3 regions of the Pantoea sp. AS142 genome follow, and region 2 is predicted to be linked to each of the others. Evidence: predicted binding sites of a transcription regulator. Region 2 holds the regulator's gene; each other region holds the start of a gene.
What was found. Region 2 encodes CRP, which controls carbon source genes, mostly activating them, when cyclic AMP is high. Its sites were predicted from a motif close to ATGTGANNNNNNTCACAT; they were not measured.
Positions count from the first base shown of each region.

Region 1: the regulator CRP is predicted to act here: its motif matches at 3,824-3,841, upstream of yrbN (protein YrbN).
Region 3: the regulator CRP is predicted to act here: its motif matches at 3,486-3,503, upstream of garD (galactarate dehydratase).

Region 1 covers NZ_JBBCMO010000004.1:95,873-101,616, reverse strand. The annotation lists gene rpsO (30S ribosomal protein S15) at 13-282, shown strand; gene pnp (polyribonucleotide nucleotidyltransferase) at 593-2,728, shown strand; gene nlpI (lipoprotein NlpI) at 2,858-3,742, shown strand; gene yrbN (protein YrbN) at 3,848-3,904, shown strand; gene WFO64_RS09890 (DEAD/DEAH family ATP-dependent RNA helicase) at 3,921-5,744, shown strand, end outside.
Region 2 covers NZ_JBBCMO010000006.1:197,826-203,569, reverse strand. The annotation lists gene WFO64_RS13285 (hydrolase) at 1-540, shown strand, start outside; gene WFO64_RS13280 (YheU family protein) at 545-763, shown strand; gene WFO64_RS13275 (phosphoribulokinase) at 825-1,694, shown strand; gene WFO64_RS13270 (OsmC family protein) at 2,025-2,429, opposite strand; gene crp (cAMP-activated global transcriptional regulator CRP) at 2,733-3,365, shown strand; gene WFO64_RS13260 (YccS/YhfK family putative transporter) at 3,423-5,498, shown strand; gene argD (bifunctional acetylornithine/succinyldiaminopimelate transaminase) at 5,500-5,744, opposite strand, start outside.
Region 3 covers NZ_JBBCMO010000005.1:242,351-248,094, reverse strand. The annotation lists gene gudD (glucarate dehydratase) at 1-386, opposite strand, end outside; gene WFO64_RS12095 (enolase C-terminal domain-like protein) at 397-1,743, opposite strand; gene WFO64_RS12090 (MFS transporter) at 1,740-3,101, opposite strand; gene garD (galactarate dehydratase) at 3,679-5,238, shown strand; gene WFO64_RS12080 (flavodoxin) at 5,306-5,744, opposite strand, start outside.

The DNA of each region.
Region 1 (5,744 bases), on a different contig from region 2:
CTGGAGTTTATTATGTCTCTAAGCGTAGAAGCTAAAGCAGAGATCGTTGCTAAATATGGCCGTGGTGCTAACGACAGCGGTTCAACTGAAGTTCAGGTTGCCCTGTTGACCGCGCAGATTACCCATCTGCAGGGTCACTTCTCTGAGCACAAAAAAGACCACCACAGCCGCCGCGGTCTGCTGCGCATGGTATCTCAGCGTCGTAAGCTGCTGGACTACCTGAAGCGTAAAGACGTTGCACGCTACAGCAGCCTGATCGAAAGTCTCGGTCTGCGTCGTTAAGTCTGAAGAATCTGTTCGTCAAGGCGTAATGCGGGCTTTTGCACTGTATGCATCCTACGATCAGATTTGTGCGAGTTTCGTGAAGAGGGGGCCTTTATGGCCCCTTTTTTCGAGCAATCGGCAGCAATCCGGGCCAAACTGATGTATTGTTGCTTAGTGTGATCTTTAGTTTGCAGAATTTCGCGCGGCTAATGAGAGGCTTTACCGCAGGTGCGGTCGAGGGTTGTCATTAGTCGCGAGGATGCAACTGAAGATTGGTAATCAATGGCGGGCTTCAGATAGCCATGCCCCGAAGTTAAGGACTTTGATTTTGCTGAATCCGATCGTACGCAAATTCCAATATGGTCAACATACCGTCACGCTGGAAACCGGCATGATGGCTCGCCAGGCGACAGCCGCTGTCATGGTGAGCATGGACGATACTGCAGTGTTCGTTACTGTTGTAGGTCAAAAAAAATCTAAACCAGGTCAGGACTTCTTTCCGCTGACTGTGAACTATCAGGAGCGTACTTACGCTGCTGGTCGTATCCCAGGCAGCTTCTTCCGTCGTGAAGGCCGTCCAAGCGAAGGCGAAACCCTGATTTCACGTCTGATTGACCGCCCAATTCGTCCGCTGTTCCCGGAAGGTTTTGTTAACGAAGTTCAGGTTATAGCCACCGTTGTCTCTGTGAACCCCCAGGTTCATCCGGACATCGTGGCAATGATCGGTGCCTCTGCAGCACTGGCACTTTCTGGTCTGCCGTTCAATGGCCCAATTGGCTCTGCACGTGTTGGTTTCATCAACGATCAATATGTTCTGAATCCAACCGCAGATGAGCTGAAACAGTCTCGTCTGGATCTGGTGGTTGCAGGTACACAGAATGCCGTTCTGATGGTTGAATCTGAAGCTGAGATCCTGTCAGAAGAGCAGATGCTGGGCGCCGTGGTCTTCGGTCATGATCAGCAGCAGATCGTCATCGAAAACATCAATGCTCTGGTTGCTGAAGCAGGCAAACCACGCTGGGACTGGCAGCCAGAAGCGGCCAATACCGCACTGATTTCTCGCGTTGCTGTCCTGGCAGAGGCGCGCATCAGCGATGCTTACCGCATCACTGATAAGCAGGAGCGTTACACGCAGGTTGGCGTCATCAAAGACGAAACCATCGCTGCGCTGCTGGCTGAAGATGAAACACTGGATAGCGCAGAAATCGGCGACATCGTGCATAGTCTTGAAAAGAATGTTGTTCGTACTCGTATCCTGAATGGCGAGCCACGTATCGATGGTCGTGAAAAAGATATGATCCGTGGTCTGGACGTGCGTACCGGCGTATTGCCGCGTACGCACGGTTCTTCACTGTTCACTCGTGGTGAGACGCAGGCGCTGGTAACTGCAACGTTGGGTACGACCCGCGATGCACAGAACCTGGATGAGCTGATGGGCGAACGTACCGACAGCTTCCTGTTCCATTACAATTTCCCTCCCTACTCTGTCGGCGAAACAGGCATGGTAGGTTCGCCGAAGCGGCGTGAGATTGGTCATGGTCGTTTGGCTAAGCGCGGCGTGTTAGCTGTAATGCCTAAAGCAGAAGATTTCCCTTACACCGTTCGTGTTGTCTCTGAAATCACCGAATCTAACGGCTCTTCTTCAATGGCCTCGGTTTGTGGTGCCTCACTGGCTCTTATGGATGCAGGTGTGCCAATCAAAGCCGCCGTAGCCGGTATCGCAATGGGTCTGGTGAAAGAAGATGAGAAGTTTGTTGTTCTGTCTGACATTCTGGGCGATGAGGATCACCTGGGCGACATGGACTTCAAAGTAGCCGGTAGCCGTGAAGGAATCACCGCGCTGCAGATGGACATCAAAATCGAAGGCATCACGCGTGAAATTATGCAGGAAGCCCTGAACCAGGCCAAGGGTGCGCGTCTGCACATTCTGGGTGTTATGGAACAGGCTATTAGCACGCCGCGTACTGAGATTTCTGAATTCGCTCCGCGCATTTACACCATCAAAATCAGCTCTGACAAGATCAAAGATGTGATCGGTAAAGGCGGCTCAGTGATTCGTGCACTGACCGAAGAAACCGGCACTACGATTGAAATTGAAGATGACGGCACCGTGAAAATCGCAGCGACCGATGGTCTGAAAGCGAAAGAAGCGATTCGTCGTATCGAAGAGATTACCGCAGAGATCGAAGTGGGTCGCGTTTACAGTGGTAAAGTAACCCGTATCGTAGACTTCGGCGCCTTCGTCGCAATCGGCGGTGGTAAAGAAGGTCTGGTTCACATTTCACAAATCGCTGATAAGCGGGTTGAGAAAGTGACTGACTATCTGCAGATGGGGCAGGAAGTACCGGTTAAGGTGATGGAAGTTGATCGCCAGGGCCGCGTACGTCTGAGCATCAAAGAAGCGACAGAATCTAAGCCGCAGACTGAAGAAGCTGCAGCGGTGACCACGCCTGACGCTGAATAAGTCGTTGCTGATTTGCCCCTTTTTGCCTGGCAGAGAGGGGCGTTTGTATCATCGCGAGGGCGGGAATCCTTGTGCACAGCAGGCGGATGACAGGATGGTTATCCCAATGTTTGTATTCGGGAGTGGGAAATGAAGCCTTTTCTGCGCTGGTGTTTTGTTGCGACAGCTTTGACGCTGGCAGGATGCAGCAACTCCAATTGGCGTAAGAACGACGTTCTTGCAGTGCCTTTACAGCCCACACTGCAGCAGGAAGTGATACTGGCGCGTATGGAACAAATTCTTGCCAGTCGCGCTCTCACCGATGATGAACGCGCACAGCTATTATATGAGCGCGGAGTGTTGTATGATAGTTTAGGTCTGCGGGCATTAGCGCGGAACGATTTTTCGCAAGCGCTGTCTATAAGACCTGATATGCCCGAAGTGTTTAACTACTTAGGCATATATTTAACGCAGGCGGGCAACTTTGATGCCGCCTATGAAGCGTTCGATTCTGTACTTGAGCTTGATCCAACTTACAACTATGCGCATTTAAACCGTGGTATCGCCCTCTATTACGGCGGTCGATACAAGTTAGCGCAAGATGATCTGCTGGCGTTTTATCAAGACGATCCTAACGATCCTTTCCGCAGTCTGTGGCTCTATCTCGTTGAACGTGAGATGGATGCCGACAAGGCAAAAGTCGCGCTTCAACAGCGTCACGACAAAGCGGTCAGAGACCAATGGGGATGGAATATTGTCGAGTTCTACCTTGGAGATATCAACGAGAAATCGTTGATGGAAAGTCTCAAGGCGGACGCAACGGATAACACCTCGCTCGCTGAACATCTCAGTGAAACCAACTTCTATTTAGGTAAGTACTACCTAAGTCTGGGGGAGAAGGACGACGCGAAAGCGTTGTTCAAACTGGCGGTGGCTAACAACGTTAATAACTTTGTTGAACACCGATACGCATTGTTGGAACTGGCGCAACTCGGCCAGGCACAAGACGATCTATCAGAATCTGACCAGCAATAGCTGACGAACTTAATTTGCCTGTAAAACCTGTTAAGTCATCATCTTAAAGGATGAAGGCTTTTCTGTTCGTCAAAACTTCTAATTTGAGCCGGTTCACACTTTTTGATGAAAATGACTGAAAGTTTTCACGACGAGTTATGTAGACTGGCCGCCGCAATCTAAGAGGCACGTGTACTACATGACTGATATTCAAACCACTTTTGCTGACCTTGGCCTTAACGCCGACATCCTTGAATCACTGAATGGCATGGGCTACGTAAAGCCATCCCCAATCCAGGCAGAGTGTATTCCTCACCTGCTGGCGGGCCGTGACGTGTTAGGCATGGCGCAGACCGGGAGTGGTAAAACTGCGGCGTTCTCTCTGCCGCTGTTAAATAACATCGACCCTACTGTTAAAGCACCACAAATCCTGGTGCTGGCACCCACCCGCGAACTGGCGGTACAGGTTGCTGAAGCAGTTACCGAATTCGCTAAACATATGCGTGGCCTGAACGTAGTTGCCCTGTACGGTGGCCAGCGTTATGACGTACAACTGCGCGCACTGCGTCAGGGACCACAGGTTGTTGTAGGTACCCCTGGTCGTCTGCTTGACCACCTGAAACGTGGCACGTTAGACCTTTCTAACCTGCGCGGCCTGGTGCTGGATGAAGCCGATGAAATGCTGCGTATGGGCTTCATCGAAGACGTTGAAACTATCATGGCGCAAATTCCAGCCGGTCATCAGACTGCGCTGTTCTCTGCAACCATGCCGGAAGCGATTCGTCGTATCACCAAGCGCTTTATGAAAGATCCACAGGAAGTGCGTATTCAGTCAAGCATGACGACGCGTCCTGACATCAGCCAGAGCTACTGGACCGCTTATGGTCGTAAAACAGACGCACTGGTTCGCTTTCTGGAAGCAGAAGACTTTGATGCTGCCATCATCTTTGTGCGTACTAAAAATGCAACCATGGAAGTGGCAGAAGCGCTGGAGCGTAGTGGTTACAACAGCGCAGCGCTGAACGGTGATATGAACCAGGCACTGCGTGAGCAGACGCTGGAGCGCCTGAAAGATGGTCGTCTCGACATCCTGATTGCAACCGACGTTGCGGCCCGCGGCCTGGACGTTGAGCGTATCAGCCTGGTTGTAAACTACGACATCCCAATGGATGCAGAATCTTACGTTCACCGTATCGGCCGTACCGGTCGTGCCGGTCGTGCTGGCCGTGCGCTGCTGTTCGTTGAGAACCGCGAGCGTCGTCTGCTGCGCAACATCGAACGTACGATGAAGCTGACCATTCCTGAAGTTGAACTCCCCAATGCAGAACTGCTGGGTGAGCGTCGTCTGGCCAAGTTTGCTGCGAAAGTTCAGCAGCAGCTGGAAAGCAGCGATTTGGATCAATACCGTGCTCTGCTGGCTAAAATGCAGCCAGAAGACGAAATGGATTTGGAAACTCTGGCAGCCGCACTGCTGAAGATGGCACAGGGCGAACGTCCTCTGATTCTGCCACCGGAAGCACCACGTCCGGCACGTCGTGAATACCGCGATCGTGACGAGCGTGATGGCCGTCGTGACAGCCGTGAAGCGCGTGGCGATTCTCGTGGTCCGCGTGAAAACCGCGAAAGCCGTGATGGCGATCGTCCACGTCGCGAACGTCGTGACGTTGGCGAAATGCAGCTGTACCGCATCGAAGTAGGCCGCGATGATGGTGTTGAAGTTCGTCACATTGTTGGTGCTATCGCTAACGAAGGCGATATCAGCAGCCGTTATATCGGTAACATCAAGCTGTTCGGTAACCACTCGACTATCGAGTTGCCTAAAGGTATGCCAGGCGATGTGCTTCAGCACTTTACCCGTACGCGTATTCTGAACAAACCGATGAATATGCAGCTGCTGGGTGATGCACAGCCAAACGAAGGCCGTGGTGATCGTCGTCCAGCCGGTGCTGGCGGTGAACGTCGCAGCGGTCCGGGTGCAGCCAACCGTGAAGGTGGTCGTCGCTTCTCTTCTGAGCGCCGTGAA
Region 2 (5,744 bases):
CTGGGCTGTCTGCTGGGCCAGCAGGGCGCAACCGCCGAAGTCGATGCCGGCGTCATTGTCTCAGCACCACTGCTGCTGGAGCCCTGTAGCGTTAAACTGGAACGTGGCTTCTCACGTTTCTATCAATACTATTTGCTGGCGCAGCTAAAGAAAAATGCCCGCCGCAAACTGCACGCCTGGCCGGATACGCTGCCGATTAATCTGGCGCAGCTGAAAGCGCTACGGCGCCTGCGCGATTTTGATGATGCGATTACCGCCCGCGCCCACGGTTTTGTGGATGCGACAGATTACTATCACCGTGCCAGCGCCATGCCCTGGCTGAAACACGCAGAGAAACCGCTGCTGATCATCCACGCCAAAGATGATCCTTTTATGAGTGATGAGGTGATCCCGCACAGTAGCCAATTATCTGCCACTATTACCTATCAACTGACGCCCCATGGCGGCCATGTTGGTTTTGTCGGCGGGACGTTACGCCAGCCAGAAATGTGGCTGGAACAGCGCATTCCCCAGTGGATCGCCCCTTTTTTGGATAACTGATCTCGTGATTATTCCCTGGCAACAGGTCTCACCTGAGACCCTTGAAAATCTGATTGAAACCTTTGTGCTGCGCGAAGGCACGGACTATGGTGAGCAGGAGCGCAGCCTGCTGGATAAGGTAGCCGATGTGCGACGTCAGCTGGAAAGCGGTGAAGTGGTACTGGTGTGGTCGGAGCTGCACGAATCGGTCAATATCATGCCGCGCAAAGAATTTCGTGGCTGATGCACCCAACACCATTTCATGATAACAATGCCTGTCACCCGACCTCACAGGGAGCTTTTCTATGTCTGCACGTCATCCTATTATCGCGGTGACCGGTTCCAGCGGCGCAGGAACCACCACCACCAGCCTCGCGTTTCGTAAAATCTTTCAGCAACTCGACCTCAATGCAGCGGAGCTGGAAGGTGACAGCTTTCACCGCTTTACCCGCCCTGAAATGGATATGGCGATTCGTAAGGCGCGCGATTTAGGACGTCATGTCAGTTACTTCGGCCCCGAAGCCAATGATTTTGGCCTGCTGGAACAGAGCTTTAGAGAGTATGGTCACAGCGGACAGGGACAGGCGCGTAAATATCTGCACACCTACGATGAAGCGGTACCGTGGAATCAGGTGCCCGGCACCTTTACACCGTGGCAGCCGCTGCCGCAGGACACTGATATTCTCTTCTATGAAGGACTACATGGCGGCGTAGTGACGGCGCAGCATAACGTGGCGGAACAGGTTGATCTGCTGGTCGGCGTGGTGCCGATTGTTAACCTGGAGTGGATTCAGAAGCTGGTGCGGGACACCGGTGAACGCGGTCATTCACGTGAAGCGGTGATGGATTCAGTGGTGCGATCGATGGAAGATTATATCAACTTCATTACCCCACAGTTTTCACGCACCCATATCAACTTTCAGCGCGTCCCAACCGTGGATACCTCGAATCCGTTCGCCGCCCGTGCCATTCCGTCACTGGATGAGAGCTTTGTGGTGATTCACTTTCAGGCGGTGGAAGATATCGACTTCCCCTATCTGCTGGCAATGTTGCAGGGTTCGTTTATCTCGCACATTAATACGCTGGTGGTGCCGGGCGGCAAAATGGGTCTGGCGATGGAGTTGATTATGGGGCCGCTGGTGAAGCGGCTGATGGAAGGTAAACGCATTGAATAAAAGGTCAGAAAGGACCTCATCAGACTAATGCCAATGCCAATGCAGGGTGAGTCTTACAGCAGCGAAAAAGCTTAACACGTGGGGAACCGGGTCTGAGCAGGAAAGCGTCCTGCGCCAGGGGACAAAAACGCCGGGAGCGTTTTTGAACAACGCAAAGCGTTGGCCCGGCTACGGGCGCACCTCAGGGATGAGGTGCGTAATCGCGCGGACCGGAGCGGCCAGGGATTGGCTTAAGCGACGTTTCGATCTGACCCGGTTCACTGCGCAGGCACGGTCTTAAGACTACACGAATCCGTTTTTGCCATTGCCCCTAAAAAGCCCCTCCGACTATTACAGTTCGATCACTTCATAGCTGTGGGTAAGGGTGACGCCTTTACCCAGCATGATGGCAACAGAGCAATACTTTTCAGCAGAAAGATCCACTGCGCGTGAGACCGCTTTATCCTGGAGCGTTTTGCCACTCACAATAAAATGCAGGTTGATGTGCGTAAAGATTCGCGGCGTCTCTTCACGACGTTCTGAGGTCAGTTTTACTTCACAATCAGCCACATCGTTGCGGCCTTTTTGCAGAATTGATACTACGTCAATCGCGCTGCATCCACCCGCCGCCATCAGCACCATCTCCATTGGGCTGGGCGCTTTATCACCCGAATTTCCATCCATCAGTATCTGATGGCCGGATGAGGATTCTCCGAGAAATGTCAACCCTTCTACCCATTTCACTCTTGCCTGCATGATTTTTGCTCCGGAATACGCTGTTTTGTCGCCAGCGTACGCTTTCGCCAGGTAAACAGCAATCCAGAGAAATCCGCCTGTAGCTGAAGCGAGACAACAGAAGACAGTCGACAAAAGCTGTGCTACAAACAGTGCTGAAAATATTTTTCGTCACCCGATGGCGAAGCCGGGAAGAATGATGCGCACTGCGCCTGATGCGGCCCGAATGATTTCCTGAAATGGAAACGCTTAAAGCTTTCACCGCCTGACAGGGAAAACTGCCCCCTGTATTTTGGGCACGATTACAACAGAGGATAATAGCGAATGGTTCTCGGCAAACCGCAAACAGACCCTACACTCGAATGGTTCCTGTCCCATTGCCATATTCACAAGTATCCATCCAAAAGTACGCTGATTCATCAAGGTGAAAAAGCAGAAACGCTCTACTACATCGTGAAAGGTTCCGTCGCGGTTCTGATTAAAGATGAAGAAGGCAAAGAGATGATTCTTTCTTACCTGAATCAGGGCGATTTTATTGGTGAGCTTGGCCTGTTCGAAGAAGGCCAGGAGCGCAGCGCCTGGGTACGTGCGAAAAGCGCGTGTGAAGTGGCGGAGATTTCTTACAAAAAATTCCGTCAACTGATCCAGGTTAACCCCGATATCCTGATGCGACTCTCATCGCAGATGGCGCGTCGCCTTCAGGTGACGTCTGAAAAAGTAGGTAACCTCGCTTTCCTCGACGTGACCGGACGCATTGCACAGACCCTGCTTAACCTGGCGAAGCAGCCAGATGCCATGACGCATCCCGACGGCATGCAAATTAAAATCACTCGTCAGGAAATTGGTCAGATTGTTGGTTGTTCACGTGAAACCGTGGGCCGTATTTTGAAGATGCTTGAAGATCAGAACCTGATTTCCGCACACGGCAAAACCATCGTCGTTTACGGCACCCGCTAATTCCTGTCACCCACGGCGTGATGGCAACATCACGCCGTTATTGTTTGTGTTGAGCCGATGTGGCGTCGAATTATTTACCATCCTGAAGTTAACTATGCCTTGCGGCAAACGCTGGTGCTTTGTCTGCCTGTGGCGCTGGGCTGGCTGGCTGGCGACCTGCAAAAAGGTCTGCTGTTCTCGTTAGTGCCCGCCTGCTGCAATATCGCCGGGCTGGATACGCCGCATAAACGCTTCTTTAAACGTCTGATTGTTGGCGGCAGCTTGTTTGCCCTCGGCAGCTTTCTGATTCAGTGGCTCACCCTGCATGCTATTCCCCTGCCGCTGATCCTGTTCGCCATGCCATTGTTGCTCGGCGTCACCGGGGAGATCAGCCCGCTGCATGGTCGCCTGCTGCCCGGCACCCTTATCGCCGCCATCTTTACCCTGAGCCTGATTGGCCGCATGCCAATCTATGTTCCCCCATTGCTCTATATCGGCGGCACGTTATGGTATGGGCTGTTTAACTGGTTCTGGTTCTGGCTGTGGAAAGAGCAGCCGATGCGCGAAAGCCTGAGCCTGATCTACCGTGAACTGGCTAACTATTGTGACGCCAAATATACCCTGCTGACGCAGCTGACCGATCCGGAAAAGGCGCTACCGCCGCTGCTGGCTCGCCAGCAGAAAGTGGTCGACCTCATCACCACCTGTTATCAGCAGATGCATATGCTGTCGGCAAGCCGCGATCACAGTCATAAACGGCTGACGCGCGCCTTTCAGGTGGCGCTGGATTTGCAGGAGCATATCTCAGTCAGCCTCCATCGGCCGGAAGAGGTGCAGAAGCTGGTCGAGCAGAGCCATGCCGAAGCGGTGATCCGCTGGAATGCCAAAACTATCTCGGCCCGACTGCGGGTGCTGGCGGATAACATTCTCTATCACCAGTTACCCGATCGCTTTGCGATGGATAAACAGCTCGGCGCGCTGGAGAAGATCACCCATCAGCATCCCGACAATCCGGTGGGTAACTTCTGCCTCTACCACTTCAACCGTATCGCGCGGGTGCTGCGCACGCAGAAACCGCTTTATCAGCGCGATCTGATGGCCGACCGTCAGCGCCGACTGCCGCTGTTACCGGCGCTGCGCAGTTACCTCTCGTTTCGCTCGTCGGCACTGCGCACGGCGGGTCGCTTTGCGGTGATGTTGATGCTGGGCAGCGCGCTGGCGCTGTTCTTCAACATCCCCAAACCCTACTGGATCCTGATGACCATTATGTTCGTCAGCCAGAACGGCTATAGCGCCACCCGTGTCCGCATTCAGCACCGGGCGCTGGGCACCTTTGCGGGGCTGGTGATCGCGGCCGCCACGCTACGCCTGGCGGTGCCGGAATCGCTGGTGCTGCTGACCATGCTGGCGATAACGTTCATCAGCTATCGCTTCACCCGCCAGTTCTATGGCTGGTCGATGATTGGCTTTACGGTTACGGCGGTTTACTCGCTGCAATTGCTGTCGCTGAATGGTGCGCAGTTTCTGCTGCCGCGACTGATGGATACGCTGATGGGCTGTCTGATTGCCTTTGGCGGGATGCTGTGGCTGTGGCCACAGTGGCAGAGCGGATTATTGCGGCAGAACGCCCATGACGCGCTGGAGACCTATCAGGATGCGCTGCGGCTGTTGCTGGGCGACGAACAGTCGCCAGGGAAACTCGCCTATCAGCGCGTGCAGGTTAATCAGGCCCATAATGCGCTGTTTAACTCACTGAATCAGGCGATGCAGGAACCCGCGTTTAACGCCCAGTATCTTAAAGATATGCGGCTCTGGGTCACCCACAGTCAGTTTATCGTCGAGCATATCAATGCGATGACGATTCTGGCACGTGAGCACACCATGCTCACGGCCTCGCTGGCTGAGCGTTACCTGCAATCCTGTGAAATCGCACTGCAGCGGTGCCAGCAGCGGCTGGAATATGATGGTGCAAGCTCCCAGGTCAATCTACTGGATGAGCTGGAGAACATCAGTGAGGGGCCGGTTACGGTGGTGGAACAGCATGTGCGGCGCATTCTCGATCATCTGAGCGTAATGCATACCATTTCATCGCTGGCGTGGAGCCAGCGACCCCAACATGGCCGCTGGCTGATCAGACGCTTACGTAAAAATTAAATCAGCCGTTGAGTACGTTGCTGATGGCCGTGGCGAAGCGGCTCATGCCCTCTTCGATGTCGGCAGGCTCAATGATCAGTGATGGGGCAAAACGCATCACGTCGGTTCCGGCGACCAGCACCATGACACCTTCAGCGGCGGCGGCATTCAGGATGTCGCGCGCCTTACCGGCATGCTGGGGTTTCAGTGCCGCGCCAATCAGCAGACCCTTGCCGCGAATGTCGCTGAAGAGATCATACTTCGCGT
Region 3 (5,744 bases), on a different contig from region 2:
ACGTTAACGCCCAGGTGCTGGCCCAGCAGATCCAGCAGCGCCGCTTCAATACCGGTCACCACATGGATAGTGGTGCGCAGATCAAAAGTCTGGTTGCCACGCCCGCCCGCATCGCGGTCGGCAAAGGTGCTGCGCACCAGGCTGAGGGTATTTTTGTACTCACCCAGCGTTTTGCCGATCACCAGCGAGGCGGCATCTTCCAGCGTCTGGCGAATTTTCTCGCCGCCGGGGATTTCGCCGACGCCAGTATGTCCGGCGTTATCTTTGATAATCACAATGTTGCGAGTAAAGAATGGCGAATGAGCGCCACTGAGGTTCAGCAGCATGCTGTCATAGCCTGCAACCGGAATAACCTGCATGGCGGTGACTTTCGGTGTTGAACTCATCTCCTGCTCCTTATGCTGTTGCACGGCCAAATGCCGGGCGTTTGCGATCAAATGTCCAGCCGGGGACCAGATATTGCATCGCCGTAGCGTCATTACGCGCACCGGCGGGCAGTGACTGATAAAGCTGATTGGCTTTGTTTACCTGCTCCCAGTCGAGCGCAATGCCCAGGCCAGGCGCATCCGGCACGGCAATTTTCCCGTTGCGGATTTGCAGCGGATTTTTCGTCAGGCGCTGATCGCCCTCCTGCCAGATCCAGTGGGTATCAATCGCGGTAGGGTTGCCTGGCGCCGCCGCACCCACATGGGTGAACATCGCCAGCGAAATATCAAAGTGGTTATTAGAGTGACACCCCCAGGTGAGGCCCCACTCATCGCACAGCTGTGCGACCCGTACGGCACCGCTCAGCGTCCAGAAGTGAGGATCCGCCAGCGGAATATCGACTGCATTGACCATTACGGCGTGATTCATCTCGCGCCAGTTGGTGGCGATCATATTGGTGGCTACCGGCAGGCCAGTGGCACGCCGGAACTCGGCCATCACTTCACGCCCTGAATAGCCCTGCTCTGCGCCGCACGGATCTTCAGCGTAGCTCAGCACATCCTGCATTCCTTTACAAAGTGCTATCGCCTCGTCCAGCAGCCAGGCTCCGTTCGGGTCAACCGTAATGCGGGCTTCGGGAAAGCGCTGCTTCAGCGCCGCCGCCGTGGCAATCTCCTGTTCGCCCGGCAGCACCCCCCCTTTGAGCTTGAAATCTTTAAAGCCATATTTATCCGCAGCCGCCTCAGCCAGCCGCACCACAGCATCGCTGGTCAGCGCTTCCTGATGACGAAGGTGATACCAGTCGTGACTGGCTTGCTCACCACAGAGATAGGGCAAATTGGTTTTGCAGCGGTCGCCAAGATAGAACAGATAGCCCAGCACCGTGACTTCATCACGCTGTTTACCTGGCCCCAACAGTTCAGCCACCGGCACGCCCAGGCATTGTCCCAGCAGGTCGAGCAGTGCCGCTTCCAGTGCGGCTACAGCATTGACCCGCAGCTCAAAAGTCCAGGCCCCGTTACCAAACGTCGTGAAATCAGCCGACTGGTTCCCCTTGTGCACCTGCTGCACCAGACGATTCATTCGGGCAATCTGCTGCCCTTTAACCTGAGGAATCGCCGCCACCAGCGTCTGATAAATGGTGTCGCCGCCGGGTGCTTCACCAACACCGGTGTGACCGGCGCTATCGGTGAGCACCACAATGTTGCGGGTAAAACAGGCGTTGTGCGCACCGCCAATATTGAGCAGCATGCTGTCGTAACCGGCGACCGGGATAACCTGCATCTCAGTAATCACCGGCGAACTTTGCGTATTCATGATGCGTCCTTACCGGGCCAGGATTTTAGTTCGACACGTTTAATATCCCCCGCAATCACCAGGAAGCTGAATGCGGCGACAAAGGCATGAAGACCGACATAGACCAGCGCACCTTCAAAAGATCCGCTGGTGGCAATGATGTAACCGATGGCGATAGGGGTCACGATGCCGGAAAGATTACCAAACATGTTGAACAGACCGCCGCTCAGACCGCTGATCTCTTTCGGTGCGGTATCCGCCATCACCGCCCAACCCAACGCACCGATTCCTTTACCAAAGAATGCCAGTGCCATGAAGAACACCACCACCCATTCGGTATCGGTGTAGTTGCACATCACCATTGAGATGGAAAGCAGCATGCCGAGTACGATTGGCGTTTTACGCGCGATATTCAGTGAGCCAGTTTTACGCATCAGCCAGTCAGAGATCACCCCGCCCAGTACGCCGCCAAGGAAGCCGCACACCGCCGGAATCGAAGCTATAAAACCCGCTTTAAGGATCGACATGCCGCGTGCCTGCACCAGATAGACCGGGAACCAGGTGATAAAAAAGTAGGTTAAGGCATTGACACAATATTGACCGAGGTAGATACCCAACATCATGCGTGAGGTCAGCAGCTGTTTGATCTGGAAACACTTCTCGCTCCAGCTCACTTTGCGGCTATCTTTCTTGACATCCATGTTGGTCAACGCGCCGCCTTGCTCCATATACTCCAGTTCAGCTTTATTCACGCCAGGGTGATCGGTGGGATCGTGGATCACTTTCAGCCAGATGAAGCTGAGGATGATGCCCAGGCCGCCCATGAACCAGAATACGTGCGCCCAGCCCACTTCAGAGACCAGCCAGCCCATGATGGGTGCAAAAATCACGGTGGCGAAGTATTGCGCGGAGTTGAAGATCGCCACCGCCGTGCCGCGCTCCTGCGCCGGGAACCAGGCGGCTACAATCCGGCTGTTGCCAGGGAAGGAAGGCGCTTCAGCCAGCCCCACCAGGAAGCGCAGGATAAACAGCGACATGATGATGCCGAAGCCGCTGAACAGATCGACGAAGCCCTGCAGCAGCGTAAACAGCGACCAGGTAAAGATGCTCCAGAAATAGACGCGTTTAGAGCCGAAACGGTCGAGCAGCCAGCCGCCCGGAATCTGCCCGATAACATACGCCCATGAGAAAGCAGAGAAGATATAGCCCAGTCCGACCGAATCGAGGCCGATATCTTTGGACATCGCCGAACCGGCAATCGAAATGGTGGCGCGGTCACCGTAGTTGAATGAGGTGACGATAAATAACATCACCACAATCCAGTAACGGGCATTGGTGCGTTTCTGCACCGCTTCCGCGGTCTGGCTGAAACTATTCATGATGCACTCCTGAAATATAGCGTGAGCTACATTCGCTCTGACTGCATACACATCGCGTTGGGTATCAGAGAGAAGTTGGGTTAACACGGCGATCTTTTTGTTTTGGCAAACTTTTATTTATCCATCCGGCAGCTGGCCGCCGCGGCCGGTAATGCACCTTTGCCGCCGCTGCGGATGAGTAATACGTCGTGACAGATAACCTGACTTTGGGCTAACGGAATTCAGTATAAGAACAGCCTGTGGCGATCACATTGGCGCTTCGCCCTGGAATTACCGATGCGCTGAACTTATTATCTGGCGGATGCACAAAACCCTGCGGGATGGCTCACGAAAGTGGTAAATACCTTTGCGAATTCCGCCTCAGTTAACACTTTCCCCCGCTGTTTGTGAGGATCTTCACTTGTTTTTGGATAATCGACCCAAAACAGCAAGGTGAATTGTCTTAATGGTGGTCATTTGCACAATGCGCGACTCGCCCTGCCTCCCTATACTGAAGCTGGCAAACACTATGCATGTGACAGATCAGATCATGACAGCGTGCCGCACAAGTACGGTACGACAGACAGGAAGGTGAGCGATGAACCCTAAATCAGATGAACAACCGCTCTATATCAAAGTCCATGAGCACGACAATGTGGCAATTGTGGTCAATAGCCTGGGTCTGCCAGCCGGTACGCAGTTTGCAGATGGTCTGACACTCACTGAACATGTGCCGCAGGGCCACAAAGTGGCGCTGCGCGCGATTAACCAGGGTGCTGAGATCGTGCGTTATGGCGAAGTGATTGGCTTTGCGCTGCGGGATATTGCCCGGGGCAGCTGGATTGATGAGTCTCTGGTGGCGCTACCCGAGGCGCCTCCGCTGTCGAGCCTGCCGTTAGCCACTCAGGTTCCCCCTGATTTGCCGCCGCTGGAGGGCTATACCTTTGAAGGTTACCGCAATGCGGATGGCAGCGTGGGCACGCGTAACCTGCTTGGCATCACCACCAGCGTCCACTGCGTGGCGGGAGTGGTAGATCATGTCGTACAGATCATTGAACGGGATTTACTGCCACGCTATCCGAATGTGGATGGCGTGGTCGCCCTGAATCATCTCTATGGTTGTGGCGTGGCGATCAATGCACCCGCTGCGGTGGTGCCGATTCGCACCATTCACAACCTGGCACTGAATGCGAATTTTGGTGGCGAAGTGATGATCGTCAGCCTCGGCTGTGAAAAGTTACAGCCGGAGCGCCTGCTGACCGGCTCGCCTGACGTGCAGGCGATTTCACTGGACGACCATGACATCGTGCGTTTGCAGGATGAGAAACTGGTGGGCTTTGGTGCGATGGTGAATGAGATTCTGCAGGTGGCGGAGCGTCATCTCCAGCGGCTGAATCGGCGTCAGCGCGAAACCTGCTCCGCTGCAGAACTGATTGTCGGCATGCAGTGTGGTGGCAGTGATGCGTTCTCTGGCGTGACGGCGAATCCGGCGGTGGGCTTCGCGTCCGATCTGCTGGTGCGCTGTGGTGCCACCGTAATGTTCTCTGAAGTGACTGAAGTGCGTGATGCGATTCACCTGCTGACGCCGCGGGTGATTAATCAGGAAGTCGGTAAGCGCTTACTTGAGGAGATGGCCTGGTACGACAACTACCTCGACCAGGGCCAGACCGATCGCAGCGCGAATCCATCGCCGGGCAATAAAAAAGGTGGGCTGGCGAACGTGGTGGAAAAAGCGCTGGGGTCGATCGCAAAATCGGGGCGCAGCGCCATTGTTGAAGTGCTCTCTCCCGGCCAGCGCCCCACGCGACGTGGATTGATCTACGCCGCGACACCCGCCAGCGATTTTGTCTGCGGTACACAGCAACTGGCATCGGGTATCACCCTGCAGGTATTCACCACCGGTCGCGGTACGCCTTACGGTCTGGCAGCCATTCCGGTGATCAAGATGGCGACGCGTAATGCGCTGGCAGAGCGCTGGTACGATCTGATGGACATCAATGCCGGGACGATTGCGACCGGTGAAGAGAGTATTGAGCAGGTGGGCTGGCGGCTGTTTGAGTTGATTCTGGATATCGCCAGTGGCAGGAAGCAGACCTGGTCCGATCGCTGGGGCATCCGTAATCAACTGGCGGTGTTTAACCCGGCACCGGTTACCTGACAGCGCCGTGCGCACACGCCAGGCTTATCCTTATGCTGCTAAAGCAGAGATAAGCCTGGCGTCGCTATCAAAGCTGCGCGCCCCAGGCTTCAACCCACGGAGAGGTCACTGCTTCCGGCTCAGGATTTTCAGTGGCATCAACCAGTAACACCTCACCAATCCGCTGCGCGCCCTGCTCCTGCAGCAGCGCATCGAAAGCTTTACCCGCGCCACAAAAATGGTCGTAACTGCTGTCACCCAGCGCAATCACGCCGTAACGCAATGCGGGCTGATGACCGAGCTTATCTTTAACCGCATGGAACAAACCAGAAATTGTGTCGGGAAAATCGCCCTGCCCGGTGGTTGAGGTGATGATTAACGCCACGTCGCTGGCAGCGTTCTGCCAGTCCGCCAGCGTCGGATCGTCAAACACGGTGACGCTGTGACCCTGCTGCTGCAGTAACGGCTCCGCTTCTTCTGCTACCAGCAGCGCATTGCCATATACCGTACCCACAAAAATGCCAATC